One region of the Hymenobacter seoulensis genome, then DNA from elsewhere that is predicted to be linked to it. Evidence: riboswitches for the same ligand, from Rfam matches in the RefSeq annotation. Region 1 holds a riboswitch; the other holds the start of a gene.
What was found. A riboswitch is a leader RNA that binds a small molecule or an ion and turns the genes downstream of it on or off. The one in region 1 is predicted to bind cobalamin.
Positions count from the first base shown of each region.

Region 2: linked by a shared signal. The riboswitch ahead of ACYVHC_RS11130 (TonB-dependent receptor) and the one ahead of ACYVHC_RS00965 (acyl-CoA thioesterase) in region 1 are both predicted to bind cobalamin.

Region 1 is NZ_BAAGWD010000001.1:214,501-220,199, forward strand. It holds gene ACYVHC_RS00955 (NAD(P)/FAD-dependent oxidoreductase) at 1-1,151, opposite strand, end outside; gene ACYVHC_RS00960 (hypothetical protein) at 1,306-1,632, opposite strand; gene ACYVHC_RS00965 (acyl-CoA thioesterase) at 1,782-2,189, opposite strand; cobalamin riboswitch at 2,394-2,600, opposite strand; gene ACYVHC_RS00970 (MFS transporter) at 2,721-4,031, shown strand; gene ACYVHC_RS00975 (hypothetical protein) at 4,041-4,421, opposite strand; gene ACYVHC_RS00980 (DUF2911 domain-containing protein) at 4,660-5,223, shown strand; gene ACYVHC_RS00985 (DUF2911 domain-containing protein) at 5,355-5,699, shown strand, end outside.
Region 2 is NZ_BAAGWD010000002.1:775,395-781,093, forward strand. It holds gene ACYVHC_RS11120 (hypothetical protein) at 46-324, shown strand; gene ACYVHC_RS11125 (YncE family protein) at 419-1,501, opposite strand; gene ACYVHC_RS11130 (TonB-dependent receptor) at 1,566-3,530, opposite strand; cobalamin riboswitch at 3,706-3,926, opposite strand; gene ACYVHC_RS11135 (DNA-3-methyladenine glycosylase) at 4,045-4,644, shown strand; gene ACYVHC_RS11140 (THUMP-like domain-containing protein) at 4,706-5,699, opposite strand, start outside.

The DNA of each region.
Region 1 (5,699 bases):
TGCTGCTGAAACCGCAGGCCCGCCAAGGCCCCGTACTGGCGCACATCCATGTCCTCTAGCTCCACGGCCGCTACTATACCGGAATTAGCAAAGCGTGAATCGCGGCGGCTAGGGCTCATGCCATTCACCACCACCTCACCCGGAGCGGTGGCTGCCGGCACAATAAAGCCGCCGGGGCACATGCAAAAGGAAAATACGCCACGCTGCTGGCTTTTCCACTGGGTTTGATGCACCAAAGAGTACGAAGCAGCTGGCAGTACACCCCGGTCTTGGCGGCGGTACTGGGCTTGGTCGATGAGCTGTTGCGGGTGCTCTACGCGCACACCCAAGGCAAACGGCTTGGCCTCAATCAGCACACCTCGGCGGTGCAGCAGTTCATAAATGTCGCGGGCGGAGTGGCCAGTAGCCAGAATCACGGCATCGGCTTCCAGCGCTTGGCCACTAGCCGTTACCACGCCGCGTAAGTGGTTGTGCTCCAGAATCAGGTCATCCACGCGGGTTTCGAAGTGCACTTCGCCCCCAGCTTGCAGCACACTATCACGCAGGGCGGCCACCACATAGGGCAGCTTGTTGGTGCCAATGTGCGGATGCGCATCGACGAGGATATCGGGGGTAGCGCCGTGCTGCACCAGCAGGCGCAGAATCCGCTGGATGTCGCCGCGCTTGGTGGAGCGGGTATAGAGCTTGCCATCGGAATACGTGCCGGCGCCGCCTTCTCCAAAACAATAGTTGGAGTCAGGGTTGACCAGGTGCTCTTTGTTGAGGGCGGCTAGGTCGCGGCGGCGGGTACGTACGTCTTTGCCGCGCTCCACCACAATGGGCTTTATGCCCAGCTCAATAGCTCGCAACGCCGCAAACAGCCCGGCTGGCCCGGCACCTACTATAAGGACCGAGCGACGGGCCTGGCTGACATCAGGATACGTAAACCAGGGGCCAAACAGCTCAGCCGGCGGTGGGGTCTGGTAGATGTCGGCGCGTAGGCGCACGAGCGGCTGGCGGCCCCGAGCATCAATGGAGCGTTTGCGCAAATGCACAAAATCGGCCTGGCCAGGCACTAGGCCGGCGGCATCGAGCAAGGCCCGGTAGCGGGCTAGCTCATCGAAAGCTACCTCCGGCGGGAGCAGCAGTTCAATTTCTTGGGTAGTAGGCATACTAAAGGTGAAAGGGAGTTAGCCTTTGAACCGTAAGGACTGTAACGGAAGTGCAAAGATACGCAGCTCTAAAGCAGCAAAAAGCCCCGAAAAGCTGCAACGAGCTTTCCGAGGCTTATATACGGGTGCGGAACCAGTGAAAAATGGCGTGGGGCTAGTAGTGCCCCTCGGATGGCGTTCCTCCGGAGGAAGACTGCAAACGGGGCCAGAATTTCTCCATCGATTCGTTGAAGAGCGTTAGCGCCTGCGTCCGGACTTCGCCGGAGGGATGGCGTAGCAGATTGCCCAGCAGATGCCGGTACATTTCGGTTGTAACTTCTAACCCTTTGGCGCTTACAAGGCCGTGGTGAAGTAGGTCGCAGTTAGCGGCCACTGAATTTGCCATAGAGTCGGTTAGTTCTTCGCGGGCTACATCCGCTTCCCGAAATGACTGTTCCAAACGGGCATTCATTTCAGGTGAGTAATTCTTTTCAGTTGCCATACTATAGGACAAGGGAACGGCATTTCAAACGTGAAACACGACAATAAAGGTTCAGTCTCCTATAAAAATAATCCTGTAACTCACCCGTAACACGCTTGTTTCGAAGCACTCACCTCGTAGCATCTCGGCAAGCAGTAATGGCCCGTTTCCTATACGGCAGCCACATCGGGGCTCAGAATCCGGACTGGACGCTTGTGCTCATCAATGGCCACAAACGTGAATAAGCCCGACACAGCCCGGTGTCGTTCCTCGGAATACATTTGCTCCACAAACAGCTCTACTCGCACCTTAAGGCTAGTGTTGCCTACGTGCTCCACGCGCCCGATCAGCTCAACTAAGGTACCCCCAGGAATAGGGTGGGTAAAGTCAACTTTATCAGATGACACCGTGACCATTTTGAGGCGGCTAAAGCGGGTAGCAGTTATGAAGGCCACTTCGTCCATGAGGTGCAGGGTAGTGCCCCCAAACAGGGTATCGTAGTGGTTGGTGGTGTTGGGAAAAACGGCTTTAAAAATGCGCGTTTCGGCCCGGCTGATTTTTTCGGCAAGCGTTGACATTAGAGCAGGAAAGGTGAAAAGTGAAACCACAGCTAGTGCTTTGGTCTGCCTCCGTGGGGTCCTGTTGCTAGCCTAAAATGCGCTTACCGAGGTGCTAGGTGCGTTCGTGCCTTTCACCCCCGCAGATACCTAGTAGTGGTAGAGGGATACTTCAACGAGCTCCATAGCAGCACCCGACAAGGCCCTCAAGTCGCGAAGGAACCTTCTCATCAACAGCGGCAGGCAGGTCTCCTGACTTGTACCCTGCTTTCCGCCCTTCTCACCCGGGTACATGCCGGGCAATGGGCTAACCGGAAAGCAGCCGCGGCCCGTAGGCCGCCGGTACTTACAGTAGCGCGTCTGTCCGGGAGTTGCACCCGGTTCCCTTTTCGTGCTGGCCTAGGGCCAGCAACCTGCCGCTCGTCTGACTGGAATAACAGACAAAGAACGATTCGCCAAAGGTAGCAGAACCTGGCACAGATGCGCGGACCACTGCCGGCGCTTACTGGTATTCCGCTATTTTCGGCCGCTGGCTTTCCTCGCATCCTTCCTATGGCTTATTCTGTTTCTCAGGCGCCGCGCACCATGGCCTCGCGCATCCGCTCCATTTTTAGCGGTTCCGTGGGCAACCTAGTGGAGTGGTACGACTGGTACGTGTACTCGGCGTTTGCCTTGTATTTCGCGCCAGCGTTCTTTCCGAAGGGCGACCTGACGGCGCAACTCCTTAACTCGGCGGCCATTTTTGCAGTGGGCTTTCTGATGCGGCCGCTGGGCGGTTGGCTGATGGGCGTGTACGCTGACCGCGCCGGGCGCAAGGCGGCGCTGCTGGCCTCGGTGCTCCTGATGTGTGGCGGCTCCTTACTCATTGCCCTCACGCCTTCTTACCAGCAGATTGGGGTAGCGGCGCCGGTGCTGCTGGTGCTGGCGCGCCTGCTACAGGGCCTGAGCGTGGGCGGCGAGTACGGCACCTCGGCTACCTACCTGAGCGAAATGGCCGACCAGCGCAACCGGGGCTTCTTTTCCAGCTTTCAATACGTCACCCTGATTGCCGGGCAACTGCTGGCCCTGTTTGTGCAGCTAGGTCTGCAACAGGCCTTAACCTCCGACCAAATGTACGCCTGGGGTTGGCGGGTGCCTTTCGGTATTGGAGCGGCCGCGGCCCTAGTAGCGTTGTATCTGCGGCGCGCCATGGAAGAAACCGATGCCTTCACCCGCCACGCCACCACCGACGAAGCGCAAGCAAACAAGCCCAGCCAACTAACCTTGCTGCTCCGCCACCCGCGCGAAGTCCTGACGGTGGTGGGGCTTACCTTGGGCGGCACGGTTGTGTTCTACACCTTTACTACCTACATCCAGAAGTTTCTGGTGAATACTACCGGCTTCACGAAGGGGCAGGCGACGCTGGTTTCCTTTGGTGCCCTAGGGGTAGCGATGCTGCTGCAGCCATTACTAGGTGCCGTTTCCGACCGAATCGGGCGTCGGCCGGTGCTGTTGTTTTTCGGGGTAGGTGCCACACTGCTAACCGTGCCGCTGCTGAAGGCCCTGGAGCATGCTTCCGGGCCCGGCGCGGCGTTTGGGTTGCTTGTGGTGGCACTGGTAGTAGTCAGCGGCTATACCTCCATCAATGCAGTGGTGAAAGCCGAGCTATTCCCGACTGAAATCAGAGCCCTGGGAGTAGGGTTGCCGTATGCGCTTACGGTAGCCATTTTCGGAGGTACTGCCGAGTATATTGCCCTCCTGGCCAAGGAGCGCGGGGTAGAGCAGTGGTTTTACTGGTACGTGACGGCCTGCGCTGCCGCCTCCCTGGTCGTGTACCTACGCATGCCCGACACCCGCACTACCTCCCGCATAGAGGCCGAGTAGCGCCGCGAATTACTTCACGGTGAGAGTATCCGTGAGCACGGCATTATCAGCTTTGAGAAAGTGGACCACGTATTTGCCGGGTTGCGCCGCCGTGAAGGTATACGTGCCCTTATAGTCGGTTTTCGTTTGCGCACACACGCAGCCCTCGTACCGAACCAGCGGGCTCAGGTAGATATTGTTGCCCTGGCGGTTTTCCTCCAGCTTTACAAACTGGCCGCAGCTGTTCACAATCGGGATGGTGTAGTATACTTCCAGCGGGGTGCTGGTAGTGCCGGTTTTTACGCTGGAAAGCGCGCTTACAGGCGCTAGCACGTTCGTGACGCAGGAGTCTTCCTTCTGCTCCAGGGACTGGCAGGCACCCAGCAGGATAGGAAGCGCAAGGAGTGTCAAAAACTGTATTTTTTTAGGAAACTGAAAGGACATACGGTGTAAGTAAATGAAAAGCGATTACGTAGTAAGAGTGAGTATGCTAGCGGAAAGGTTGCATTTTTCGGGGCGTTTTAACGCAACATTGGCAAAGAAAGCAACCCGCTCAACGTAGTTAAGGTATAATTCTTGCTCTAAGGTTCCCACCTTCTCATCCACACTCGGTACGGGACTGTAATTCAGGTTCCCGGTTCATTCTTACATGACTCTCATGTCCTATATGCACCCGCTCACGCGGTATTTTAATCTGCTGACGCTTCTGCTACTGGTAGGAGTTGCGGCTTGTACTCAAGAAAAAAATCCAGAAGAAAAGCCCACTCGCCCCAGTCCCCAGGCCACGGTAACTGGCGGCGTAACCAATGCTACCTTCACCATTCGCTACAGCCGTCCCTCAGCTAAGGAGCGCAAGATATTTGGGGGCCTAGTTCCGTATGGCCAAGTGTGGCGCACCGGGGCTAATGAGGCTACTACCTTCACCGTAACCGAAAACGTGCTGGTGCAGGGCCAGCCCTTGCCAGCCGGCACCTACGCCCTGTTCACCATCCCGACGGAAAAATCCTGGACAATTATTTTCAACCAGACCCCTAATCAGTGGGGTGCCTACGAATACCAGCCGGAGCAAGATATTCTGCGTGTGCAAGCCAAACCGGCGCCTACTACCGGCCTGGTAGAGCAGTTTCTGATAACGGCCAACCAAGCCGGTGAGGTAACCCTGGCCTGGGAGAATACTCAAGTCAGCTTCGTGGTACGTGAGGCCCCGCAGTAGTCGCTTTGGGTAATTGGTTGGTTATAAAGCGGTAATCAGCTCCGCGTTAGGTATTAATCATTGCGTTGCGTCGGAATTTTTACTAGCTAGCTCTTGACTCTCAAGTGTTCATCCATCAAGCCTTACTGCCCATGAAAACGCTACCTGCCCGTATTATTTTCACGCTGAGTTGGCTGTGCCTGATGGTGCTGATGGCACCGGCTTTTGCTCAGAATCCCGCCGAAGACAAGTCGAAGCGCCCGAGCCCGGCTGCTACGGTGACGGGAGCCGACTTTACTATAGAGTACAGCCGCCCTTCCATGAAAGGCCGGAAAATCTTCGGCGAGCTAGTGCCCTTCAGCCAGGTGTGGCGCACCGGAGCCAACGAGGCTACTACGTTTGAAGCTAAAAAAGCCGTTACCATCAATGGCCAAGCATTGCCTGCTGGTAAATATGCCTTGTTTACTATCCCTACGGAAAAGGAGTGGACCATCATC
Region 2 (5,699 bases), on a different contig from region 1:
AGCACAAAATAATGTTTCTTTTCACTGCTCTTGCTCCCTAGTAACATGAAAATCTTTGTTCTCCTGCGTGCCGTAGCTGTTGCGGCTGTTTTGGTTGGTTCACTCACGGCATGCGACACTGGCGAAAAGGCTGGCGCTACCAACGTAGAGCGTGGCGACTATAAGTCAAAAGATCCGGCGGCTAACATGCCCAACAACACAACTGGCGGTGACTCAGCCACCTCCGGCCTGAACCGCAGTACCGACAACAGCCCGACAGGCCGGGAAGTTTATGAAGATGCGGCCAACCGCAAAGACAAAAACAACGATGGCATAGCCGACTAATGCGCGGCCTTACCCTATCTATACACAAAAAGCCGCCCCAATGTGGGGCGGCTTTTTGTGTATAGATAGGGTAAGGTTTATTGCTTGCCTAGGCCTAGTAAAAGGCAAAACCGTTCGGGCCGATATTAACAGTAAAGGAATCAATGGCTGTACCGTTGGCGCGGTAGCGGATTACCTTGTCAGCGGCCGTGAAACTACCGATGCCACCGTAAATGGTGTTATCCTGCGGATCAACGCCCAAGCCATAAAAGTTGCGCCGAATCAGGGGCTGTGTGGGCAGCGTGGCCTCATCAACGCCCAGCGAGTACACACCGCCCCGATACACGTAATAGAGCCGGTCTTTGGACCCGTTGATGGCCAGGCGGCCCGGCGAGCTGAGGTTGGAGCTTACCTCGCGGGTAGTAGCCGTGAGCTGGCCGGGCACAATCTTCGAGAGGCTGCCTTTGGTAGTGCGCGTGTAATCCACGGTGTAATCGGTGTTGTACACGGTTTGGCCGCCGTTCAGTACCCATACGTTGCCGTTGCGGTCCTGCACCAAGCTATTCGGCGAGTCGCCCACGGGTATCGTGCCTTCTACCTCGTCGGTGGTGGTATTGATGACCGTGACGGTGTTGGCGCCGCTGTTGGTTACGTATAGGCGGTTGCCAGCTACCAATAGCCGCTCGGGTTGCGCACCTACGGCAATGCTTTTGGTAACGCGGTTAGTTTTGAGGTCGATAACCGATACTTGACCGGCGGGCACATCGTAGGATACAGTTTCCGTTACGTAGCCTTTGTCGGCGGAAGCGGCCTCGAAATAGCGGGGCAGTTTCAGTCCCTCAATGGTGGCGGATTTGAAGTTGGGTAGCGACACCACTTCTAGCTTATTGCTATTGTTAACCACAATATAGGCCGTGCTGCCCTTTATGCTGATGCTCTGGGCCACGTCGCCGAGGTTGCGCTTGTTGGCAGCACTAAAGGCCGACTTATACAGCAGGCTGCCGCTGGTTTTGCCGAACACGCTTACTTCGGCATTGGCTTTCTGAAAGTTGCCTTCGTTTACAATCAGCACGCTATTAGTAGGCACCTCAACTGCTTCCGGATCAGAATCGGAGCCGCAGGAAGCTAGGCTAAGTGCCAAAGCCGGAGCCCATAGCAGGTGAAGGGAGCGAGCAGAAAGGGCGGAAAAGGGTGTCATACGAAAAGTAATAAGGAAAAATGGTTAGGGATGTTGCTAAAAATCTGGTTGTTACAAACTGGCCTCAGCGCCACAGTAGCCGCAAACTCAGGGCACCTGAGCGGGGCGGCATGGCGCGGTTCTGGTAGCTCTGGTAGTCTTGGTTGGTGAGGTTGTAGCCCTGCGCCAGCACGAGCAGCTTCCAGTTGGGCTGTAGCACCAGCGTGCGGCCCACAGCGGCATTTATCAGCAGATAGGAAGGGATGAACTCCGTGGCCGAGGCATCAGTAAACCGCTTGCCCGTGAAGGTGAGGGTAGTGCCGAGCTGCCACTGGTGCCACTGGTGGTCGGTGCTGAAAGCAGCCGTATGCATCGGTACAAAGGGCAGCTGCCGGCCGGTTGGGTCGGCATCATCAGGAGTGCCTTTGGTTTTGCGCGAGCTGGTGAAGCCGTACGAAGCGCGGGCCGTGAGATGATAAGTTTTCGGCTGCCATTCCAGCTGGGTGCTGGCTTCCAGACCCTGGGCGCACACCTGCCGCAGGTTGCGCGGCGACCAATACGAAACGCCCGGCGTCCATTGTACCCAGTTATCTACTAGCTGGTGGTAGCCAGTTAGCTCGGTTTGCAGCCGAAGGTGCGCCGGTGCTAGGGTTAGCACGTGCACCAAGCCGCCTTCGTAGCCCAGCCCTTGTTCAGGTAGCAGGTTGGGGTTGCCGCCGGGGCGCCAGTATCGCTCGTTGAGGGTAGGGGCACGGTAGCTGCGCGAGGCGTTGCCCTTCAGGCTAATGGCGTGGCTAGTGGTTTGCAGCGCCAGCCACTCGGCACCTAGCGTGGGCGTGAGCGGTGGCTGGCGGCCGGGCAGCACGGCCTGCCGCAGGTTCAATGACAGTTGTATTCTAGGCCGCGGGTCGTAGCGCAGCAGCGCGAAGCCGGAAAAGCGGTTTTCAGTGCGCGGGGCAGTACCATAACCATCAACTTGCGCTGCAAAATGTTGGGCCTCGGCTCCTGCCCGCACCGAGGCGTTGGGTGCCAGCCGCCACGTGTGTTCAACCTGTGCCTGGGTTGTACGCACCCTCGATTCGCTGAGGCCACTCACATCGTCGCGGTAATTGATGATGTCTTCAAACCACGCCACGCGCCCGGCCCACTCATGCGTAGTGCCTACGCGCCGATACCCGGCCAGCAGGCGGCGGCTCTGGTCGCGTTCCTGGGCGTGGGTGTTATTGGTGCCGATGCCGGGCTGAATGTGGCGGTCGGCGTCCGTGAGCCACACGGCTGCTGTCAGCTCGCCACGTTGCCCTAGCCGCAAGGCTAGGTCTTGGGTGAAGCTAAACTGCCGGAAGGCCGCGTTTTCCTGCCGACGACGGACGCGCCCGATGGCTTCAGTAGTGAAGTACGGAAAGTTGTTCTCGGCCTCCCGATACAGCAGGTTGGTACGCAGGGCCAGCTTCTGGTTGCTGAAACCAGCCTCTACGGTGCCGGCGCGCAGTCCAAAGCTGCCCAGGTCGCTTTGCACGCTTCCGTGCCAGCCCGCGCCCCAGCGCACCGGCGCTGAAAGCAGTAGCGTGCCCCCAATGGCGCCGCTGCCGTACGTGGCACTAGCCGGGCCAGGCTGAATATCGACTCGGGTGGTGGCGCTGGCCGGAAAAAGGGCTAGGTCCGCTTCGCCTAAAGAGGGTAAGTTGATGTTGAAGCCATTCCAGAGTACCGCCGTATGGCGCGCCGAGGTGCCGCGCATGGTGATGGAAGCCAGTTGGCCGGGGCCGTAGTTGCGGAGGTAAAGCGCCGTGCGCGCGCTTAGCACATCAGCCAGCGTACCGGTTTGGTAGGTGGCAAGAGCTAGCGAATCGAGGGTGATGCGGCGGCTGCCCACGGCAAACCGCTCGGGCCGGATACCGGCCACCCGCACCGTGGGCAACTGCTGGATGCGCGCCGAATCAGCCGGTATCACCGATTGCGCCACGCTGGGCACCGTGCAGGCTACTAGGCCTGCACTTAGCGCTAACCGGCAACTCTGCTTTTTCAGCAGAAGCCACTTGTTGAAATGCATCTTCCGAACCAAATTTTCGCAATCGAAAAATTCAGTTCAAAACTTCTGGGCAGGCTACTGTGCATTGCTATGCTACTAGCCCTTCCTCGAAGCCGAGGCCGAAAACAGATAGGTGCTCTGCGGCGCCGAAACGCCACTACTGTATTCATTCTCCGCCCTTCCTCCGCAGGCGCTGAACATGGGAAATGCAAAGGCAGGTCTCCTGGCTTGCTTCAGATGCGTCGCCTTCCCATTTCTCGGGCCTTCCTAAGAAAGCTTTCACAGAAACAGTGGCTTGGTGTGACGCACCAACTCATGAAGCGTACAGTTGCGGGGACAGCTCCGGATTTAAACCGAATTCCCTTTTCAGCCTCGCCCCACAATTAGGGTCTGGCCACCTTTACAGCCGCAAAGATAGAAAATGTACGGAAGCTTTAGCGCCGGGCTTGCGTAGAAGGTTTGCCCCGCGTGCCGGCCTAGGCGCCGCCAGGCGATGCGCGCTGGGTTAAACTGTACCTTATTTCTACCGCTGCTCTTGAAACTTCCCCTGGCCTTTTACCGGCGTCCTGATCCGGTTGTCATCGCCCAAGAACTGCTGGGCAAGCACCTGTTCACCCGTATCAACGGCGTCCTGACGGGTGGCCGCATCGTCGAGACGGAGGCGTATGCTCACCTCAACGACCAAGCATGCCATTCGCACCTAGGGCGCTACACTGCTCGAACCCGCATCATGTACGAGCCCGGCGGCGTGGCCTATACCTACCTGATTTATGGGCGCTACACGCTGTTCAACCTTATTACGAACGAGGAAGGCAAGGCCGACGCCGTCCTGATTCGGGGGCTGGAGCCGCTGGAGGGAATTCCGGAAATGCTGCTGCGCCGCGACATGTCCTCCGTAAAGCGCAACCTGACCGGCGGCCCTGGCTTGCTCACGCAAGCACTTGGTATTACCACCGCCCATTACGGCACCGATCTGACAGGTGATACTATCTGGCTGGAGGACGTTGGAGAGGCAGTAAACGGAGCGGAAATAGTAGCGTCCCCGCGCGTGGGCATTGACTACGCTGGCGCCGATGCCGCACTGCCCTGGCGTTTCCGCTTGAAAGGCAACCCCTGGACTAGCCCCGCCAAATAGCCAAACCGCCCCCGCCTGAGCAGAACTGTTCAGGCGGGGGCGGTTATATTGGATGCTATGGTTACAGCTTCTCGCAGACCAGCACCATCAGCTTGCCTTCCAGATTGGTGGTAGCAAACAGATACAGGTCGCCGCCTTCTCTAATGCCGGTGCGGTGCCGGAACTCAGCTACGGTATCAGGGAAATTGCGCGTCGTGACGTGGGCCCGTACATCAGGTCCCAGGTAGGTGCGCAACGCCTGGCCATCGTATTTCTCTACCCCTTTGATTCGGAAAATGCGGCCCGGAAACTCGGGGCGCAGGGTATCGGAGGTGTACAGATGACTGTGCTGGTGCAGTTTCAGCAACTCAAAAGCCGTTCCGATGCTTTTAAAGGCCCCGGCTTTCAATACGGCTACATTTGGCTCATAGAGGAACTGTTGCGGCTCGGCGTAGCGCGCAATGGCTCGCGCCTCCCGCGCTCGGTTCAGCCGAAACTCCTGCTGCTTGCCTGTGCGCAGTAAATTCACCGTGAAGCGCTCCGGATCTACGGCTGGTTCCGCGGTAAGCTCATACAACACCTCCTTGCACTCATTATCGACTGACACCACCCACAGGCGGCGCACGTGGCGCAACTCCTGAATGGCCAGCTCAATGTCAAGCATAGGCGAAGTTTTCAGTAGTACGCGCTGGCTTTTTTGCAGCAGCAGCGGCATGATGCGCAGCACGTCGGGCTCACAATCCTGCAACCGAAATATTTTCTTGGCGGCTGTGTCCCGGCGTGCGGGGTCGAGGTATAGCCAATCGAAGGTGTCCGGCGTATTGCGCAAAAAGTGCGTAGCATCCTCGTTGTGGCACTGCACGTTTTCAATACCTAGTTGCGCCAAGTTGTAGCGCACTACATCCGTAAGTGCCGCATTACGCTCCACATAATGCACCTCGGACACGGTAGCAGCAAAATATGCCGAGTCAACCCCGAAGCCACCGGTCAGGTCTGCTAGCCTTTCTCCCTGCACCAAAGAGGCTTTAAACGCGGCAGTTCGGGCAGAGGAAGCCTGCTCTACGGATAGCGTGGGC